DNA from 2 places in the Persicobacter psychrovividus genome. Region 2 is predicted to be linked to the other one. Evidence: riboswitches for the same ligand, from Rfam matches in the RefSeq annotation. Region 2 holds a riboswitch; the other holds the start of a gene.

Region 1 (3,415 bases), on a different replicon from region 2:
CGGGTCGGTATTTATTTCTCCTGAACAATTCGAGCTCTCAGGAATTTTGGCCTTATGTATTCCTTTCACACTGATCACTAATTTTTTACTGGTTGCGATCTGCTGGCTGAAATCAAGAAAAATACAGTGGGCAGCATTGCTATCCGCTATCGCGGGTCTATATTTCATTCCGCAGCTCTGCCAATACCACCGCCTGTCGCCCCGTACCAGGGGAATACAGGTGCTCAGTTATAATACTCGACTGATGCGCAGCCCGAAAACCGAGGCAAACACCACAAAAAAATGGCAATATTCCGACCAACTGATCGAATGGATTGCGCAGGAGCCCTCACCAATCAAATGCTTTCAGGAATTTTATAGTGATGGCCGTTGGAAAAAGCTCAATGTAAGTAAAAAACTCAAGGTGAAGGGGTATCATACTTTTGTGCTCAACTACGATGAATATGCCGAAGATGATGAATACAGCAGGGGAATGGCTATATTTTCAAAGTTCCCAATTGTTCATCAGGGGCAAATAGATATTAATGAAGACCGACTGAATCAGGCGATCTTCGCCGACCTGCTTATCGGTACGCAGGACACCCTCCGAATCTACAATCTGCATTTGCATTCTATGGGCATCAATCAGGAACAAACCATTCGGGAGCCTTCAAAAATCTATGCAACGATCTTTAAAAAATTCAAGAATGGTCAGAAAGTGCGCAGTAAGCAGGCTCGGGAAATTCTGGAGCACATTCTCAGCAGTCCGCACCCTGTAATTGTCTGCGGAGATTTCAACGACCCGCCCATTTCCTATAATTATCAGCAATATTGCCGCCACCTGAACAATGCTTTTCAGTCGGCAGGAAATGGCTTTGGTTTTACCTTGCATGGGCCGCTGTTCTTCCTCAGGATTGATCAACAGTTTTACAGCCCCTCCCTTGGGGTTGAATATTTTGAAACGCTGAGAAAGGTCTCATTTTCAGATCACTTCCCGATACGGGGCAAGTACAGACTGCCAAATACCTCGAAAAAATAGCCTGTTGATCAATCATCGAATTTTTAATGAATAGAAAACAATATGTTCACATAAAAAAATTGAAAAACAGCACATTCATCACTATCTTCATGCAAGACCTAACACCTTTTATGATGAAGACACCCTCTACCTATTTTCAGGGATTGGAGTACATTCTGATCGCCAATCTACCCTTCAGCCAACGTATTGATTTTCTCTGCTGGCTTCCTAAAGGCGCCCTAAAAACTTTACAAATTGGCAGCGAGCAACCTTATGAGTGCGCCCCATATGCCGATTATGAATTTTGGCTGGATTTTCACTTTCCCTTCATTCAAAGCCGACAAGTGGATTTCGACTTTGAAATCTAAGTAGGCAAAACACCCTGCACACCACACAAAATTTGGGTTTCCATAAAAAAATCAGCCCAACATTTGGATAATTGTTTTTTGCCGCAGATATTTGAGGCATCAAGTCAAGGCGGTATCCACGCATTGATTTATAAAGAAGAGTGAAGAGACAGGCTCGAAGAAGCTCTAGCAACCTGACCCTCGTTAAGGTGCTAATTCCTGAACCAAGAATAATTGGTGAATATAAATTAACGACAATGAAATTATCTCAGCACTATTTTTTGGCCATTGAAGCCAACACTCCTGAATACTTTCGCAATGCTGCGAAGGTCAAACCCCTTTATGTCGCTGTTTTTGAACGAATGCGCCCATAGCGGCATCCTTCACTCATTACACTTCCGATCACGGTACTGATTATCGGTGCCGTTCGCTCATCTGCTAACGATTGGCAGAAAAGGGGCGTGAATTCTCCGCTTTTTTTTAAGATCAAAAACACTTCAAACCATATCACCATGTCTAATTCACATCATTTCGAAACATTACAATTACACGCAGGCCACAGTTTAGATAGCGACACCCGCTCAAGGGCAGTGCCATTATACCAAACAAGTTCCTACGTTTTCAAAGATTCAGATCATGGTGCAAACCTTTTTGCCCTGAAGGAATTCGGAAATATTTATACCCGAATCATGAACCCGACCACAGATGTGTTTGAGCAGCGAATAGCAGCTTTGGAAGGTGGGGTAGCGGCTTTAGCAGTAGGCTCCGGACAGGCGGCACAGTTCATTGCGCTGAACAATATTGTCAGTGCTGGAGAAAATATTGTCAGTAGTCCATTTTTGTATGGAGGAACCTACAACCAGTTTAAAGTGGCGTTCAAGCGCCTCGGGATCACGGTAAAATTTGCGCAGGATAACGAAGCTGAGCACTTTGAGCAGCTCATTGACGAAAATACCAGAGCGATTTACCTGGAATCTATCGGCAACCCGTCCTTCAATGTCGCCGATTTTGAGAAAATTGCCGCAGTAGCAAAAAAACACGATATTCCTTTGGTAGTTGATAACACTTTTGGCGCAGGAGGGTATTTATTTAGACCTTTGGAGCATGGTGCGAATATCGTTACGGCATCGGCCACCAAATGGATCGGTGGACATGGCACAAGTATCGGTGGTGTGATTATCGATGGTGGGAATTTCAATTGGGGAAATGGGAAATACCCGCAGTTCACGGAACCTTCTGAAGGTTATCAGGGCTTGAAATTCTGGGATACATTCGGTGCCGACAGCCCTTTTGGCAATATTGCCTATATTATTCGGGCAAGGGTAGAAGGGCTGAGGGATTTTGGTCCTGCATTGAGTCCTTTTAATGCTTTTCAGCTGATTCAGGGTTTGGAGACCCTTTCCCTGCGGGTTGAACGCACGGTAGAAAATGCACAGAAAGTCGCTGAATGGCTGGAGGCGCATGAATTGGTGGAATCGGTGAGCTATCCAGGTTTGGCGTCGCACCCGAGCCATGAAACGGCAAAAAAATACCTGAAAAGAGGCTTCGGTGGCGTACTTTCTTTTGCTGTGAAGGGCGATCTTGACACCACGAAAAAGTTTGTGGACAATCTTGCACTGGTGAGCCATCTTGCCAATGTAGGGGATGCAAAAACATTGATTATTCACCCTGCATCCACCACACACCAACAGCTTTCTGAAGAAGAAAGAGCGGCGGCAGGCGTTTTGCCAAACGCACTTCGACTTTCCGTAGGCTTTGAACATATTGATGACATTAAAGGCGATATTTCGCAAGCTTTCGAAAAAGCATTTGCTGAGGTAACGGCCTAATATATACTTTCCGCTGAAGTGGCGAAGAGCACTTTCTTCACCACTTCAGTGACTTTGACAAAAACACAAGCATGACTGCACAACAGCATATTTTTAAATACACTAAACCATTTTTAACCGAGAGCGGTGCCACACTCAACAGTTTTGAGCTGGCCTATACCACCCTCGGAACCCTTAATGCGACCCAGGACAATGTCGTTTGGGTTTGTCATGCCTTTTCTGGAAATGATAATGTCCTTGAC
Region 2 (3,415 bases):
TGAAGGCATTTATTACCAAACAAGAAGAAAGCACCCATGGGCATTGAATATTATTCATGACTTCCGTGTAGTGAATGAAGGCGTAGCGATTACCGCAGCTTATAACAACTTCAAAGCTTGGGCGGAGTCAGGTGGAACAACCAACACCGACTGGTATAAAGATAACGAAGGGTACAGAAATACTTCAGTGATTTGTACTGATAGATAATTTTGAGTAGATAGATTAATGTGAAAAAGGAGCTGGTTTCAGCTCCTTTTTTTTATCATTTTACAAAATGCCCTCCAAAGGCCGTAACCCTAAATATGCAGTAGGGTGGTGGTGCAGGAAATCAGTTTGAGGGGGGGGGCAGCATCAATTATATACCTTCGACAAATCGGTCGTTGATTTTTTGAATATGGCGGGCATTGTTCCCTTCAAGAAGGTTGATTTTTTCGATCTGCAATTCAGAGGCCTCCTGTATATTTTGCATCACAAACCACTTGACCGTTTCTGAATACGGAGGAGTCGTCAGGGAACCATCATAACAATAGTAGTGCTCACTTTCTTTGATCACCTCCTCAGCATTCACAAAATCACTCCATATTTCCTGTTGCCCTTCATTACTTGGAATTTGTGTAATGAATTTTTTCAGAAATTGATTTTCCATACCTTCTTTGAACAGTATGCCTACCACTAAATAGGTGGTGTCATTGTTGATTGCCGTATGGACAAAATGAGCTTCCATCGGGTAGGTAACGCCATCAATGAGGTGCTCGGAAGGTGTATGGAAATGAAATTGCCTTAACCGGAACAGCTGTTCGTCATACTCAAGCACTGAACCAGAATCGTAATCCAAGCGAATCGTGTGACCTGTGTTCACAATTTTTTCATGTGATTTTTTATAGTTCACATGCCATTGATGCCCCTTAGTCGTTCCAATAGAAGCGGTTTTTATGTTGATCGGAGACTGCTGCGCTCCTGAAGCTTCCTCAGCAAGATAGGTGCAATCAGGCTTATCATGTGGTGGTGTATTTTCTTTTGATGTCCCTAAATGATCCAATACTAAAACGGTACTCAATACGCCACAAATCAGCCACGGAAGCAAACTTTTCATCTTCATAATTAAACTTGTTGATGTTTATACAAATGTATTTCACCAGCGGAGATCAATTCATGACTTTAATCAATTACTAATATGAATATTGATGATTGTTGTGGTTATCGATATTTTTTATCTGAATCTGTTATTTAAATTAAGGAATGGAAAAGCCTGTTGGTCGGTCAGGATCCCCAAATCGGTCAATTTTTGATTGAGAACGGCCACTTTCATTCGTTCTGAAGGAATTTTATCCAACGGCAAACACGAGGGTTTGCGGACAGTTGCAAAGAAGGCCTGCTGTAAACTTTCCTGATTGAGTTCTTTTACTTTCTCCAGTTTTTGAACGATAATATTTTTGTTGCTCATTGCGCTAATTTCAGTGGTTAAAAATTCAGTGTTTGATCGTGGTCATGCCATTGAGGGCTGATCTGTGGTGCTCCACTGCGTTTAATGAGTTCGGTAACAAGCAACTGTTGCTGCTTTTGCTGTTCTTTTTTACAGTGCCAGTTTTCGGCATCCTGTGCGCGGTAGTGCTCAAAAATTTGCTGATCAGTACAGCTGTTCAGAAAAGCTTGGTATTTCTGCTGAAATGGATTTTGAATAGACATTGTGCAACCAATTTAGTAAAATAGAAAATTAGATTGCACCAGAAAATTTGCGTGGGCGAGATTTATTTTGTCTGTCGCGACCGCATTCGGAACCACCGTGGCCTCAACGGCTCGGTTGGTATTCTCATGGAATTCCTGATGCATTACAAAGGTAGGGGGGAATGATTTACTTTTCCAAATGTTCAACAAAAAAAATAGCATAAAAAAAACCGTAAGCTTAAAGGCTTACGGTTTATAATTGTATTTTATGTAGGAGGCTTATTTGCCCGCATACATTTTTTCTTTACGTTCTTTTACCACTTCATCAGAAAGGTAACTGTCGAAATCGGTATGCTTATCAATCATTCCGTTAGGGGTGATTTCGATAATTCGGTTGGCTACCGTGGATACAAACTGATGATCATGAGATGCAAACACAACTGTTCCTGCGTAATCTTTCAGGCCGTTGTTAAAAGCGGTGATCGATTCCAGGTCAAGGTGCGATGTCGGCTCATCAAGGATCAACAGGTTAGGCTGTTGAAGCATGATTTTTGAGAGCATACAACGTACTTTTTCCCCTCCAGACAATACGCGGGCAGACTTCATGATTTCTTCACCAGAGAACAACATACGTCCCAGGAAGCCACGAATGAAGGTTTCATCCTCTGAAGTAGTGTACTGCTGTAGCCACTCCAAAAGGTTATCGTCAGTATCGAAGAAAGAAGAATTTTCATTTGGCAAATAACCTTTATTAACGGTTACCCCCCAATTAACCTCCCCGGTGGTAGGTGCCAATTCTCCATTGATAATTTCAAAGAATTTCGTTACGGCCAGGCTGTTGCGGGAAACAAGCGCAATTTTATCTCCTTTTGCCAAGGTGAAATTCAAATCACTGAATAGTTTCTTACCATCAATTTCATAGCTCAAATTGGCTACTTCAAGAATTTGATTACCCACTTCACGCTCTTGGCTAAAGATAATACCAGGATAACGGCGGCTTGAAGGCTCGATGTCCTCCAAATTTAATTTTTCCAATAATTTCTTACGGGAAGTCGCCTGCTTGGATTTTGCGGCATTGGCAGAGAATCGCTCCACAAAGGTCTGCAATTCCTTGCGTTTGTCTTCCATTTTCTTGTTTTGGTCTGCTCTTTGGCGTGCGGCCAACTGGCTTGACTCGTACCAGAAAGAGTAGTTACCTGTATGAATCTTGATTTTCGCGAAATCAATATCCACCATATGCGTACATACAGTATCGAGGAAGTGACGGTCGTGAGAAACAACGATGACAATATTGTTGAATTCCAAAAGGAAATCTTCCAGCCACGAGATGGTTTCTACATCCAAGTCGTTGGTCGGTTCATCCATAATCAGGATGTCAGGATTTCCAAAAAGTGCCTGAGCAAGCAATACCCGTACTTTTTCAGAACCTGAAAGTTCGGACATCAGCTTGTAGTGCAGATCTTCTTTTACACGAAGGCCACTAAGAAGGGCTGCAGCATCACTTTCGGCATTCCAACCGTCCATCTCAGCAAATTCCGCTTCCAATTCTGAAGCACGGATGCCGTCTTCTTCAGTGAAATCTTCCTTTGCGTAAAGGATTTCTTTTTCTTTGATGTTTTTGTAAAGGACATCGTAGCCCATTAAAACGGTTTCCATAACCGGAAACTCATCAAAAGCAAAGTGATCCTGTTTCAAAGCTGTCATCCTTGTCGTCGGACTCATCGATACATTTCCCGAGTTAGGATCAAT

Evidence for each region. A riboswitch is a leader RNA that binds a small molecule or an ion and turns the genes downstream of it on or off. The one in region 2 is predicted to bind S-adenosylmethionine.
Region 1: it holds a riboswitch for S-adenosylmethionine, as region 2 does, so the genes downstream of both, AABK40_RS00995 (O-acetylhomoserine aminocarboxypropyltransferase/cysteine synthase family protein) here and AABK40_RS14055 (hypothetical protein) in region 2, are expected to answer to the same signal.

Annotation. Positions count from the first base shown of each region.
Region 1 covers NZ_AP025292.1:229,306-232,720, reverse strand. The annotation lists gene AABK40_RS01005 (endonuclease/exonuclease/phosphatase family protein) at 1-1,018, shown strand, start outside; gene AABK40_RS01000 (hypothetical protein) at 1,129-1,365, shown strand; SAM riboswitch class I at 1,491-1,594, shown strand; gene AABK40_RS00995 (O-acetylhomoserine aminocarboxypropyltransferase/cysteine synthase family protein) at 1,857-3,173, shown strand; gene AABK40_RS00990 (homoserine O-acetyltransferase family protein) at 3,245-3,415, shown strand, end outside.
Region 2 covers NZ_AP025293.1:51,151-54,565, forward strand. The annotation lists gene AABK40_RS14040 (LruC domain-containing protein) at 1-208, shown strand, start outside; gene AABK40_RS14045 (carbonic anhydrase) at 357-1,100, opposite strand; gene AABK40_RS14050 (hypothetical protein) at 1,212-1,445, opposite strand; gene AABK40_RS14055 (hypothetical protein) at 1,463-1,687, opposite strand; SAM-I-IV-variant riboswitch at 1,741-1,834, opposite strand; gene AABK40_RS14060 (ABC-F family ATP-binding cassette domain-containing protein) at 1,946-3,415, opposite strand, start outside.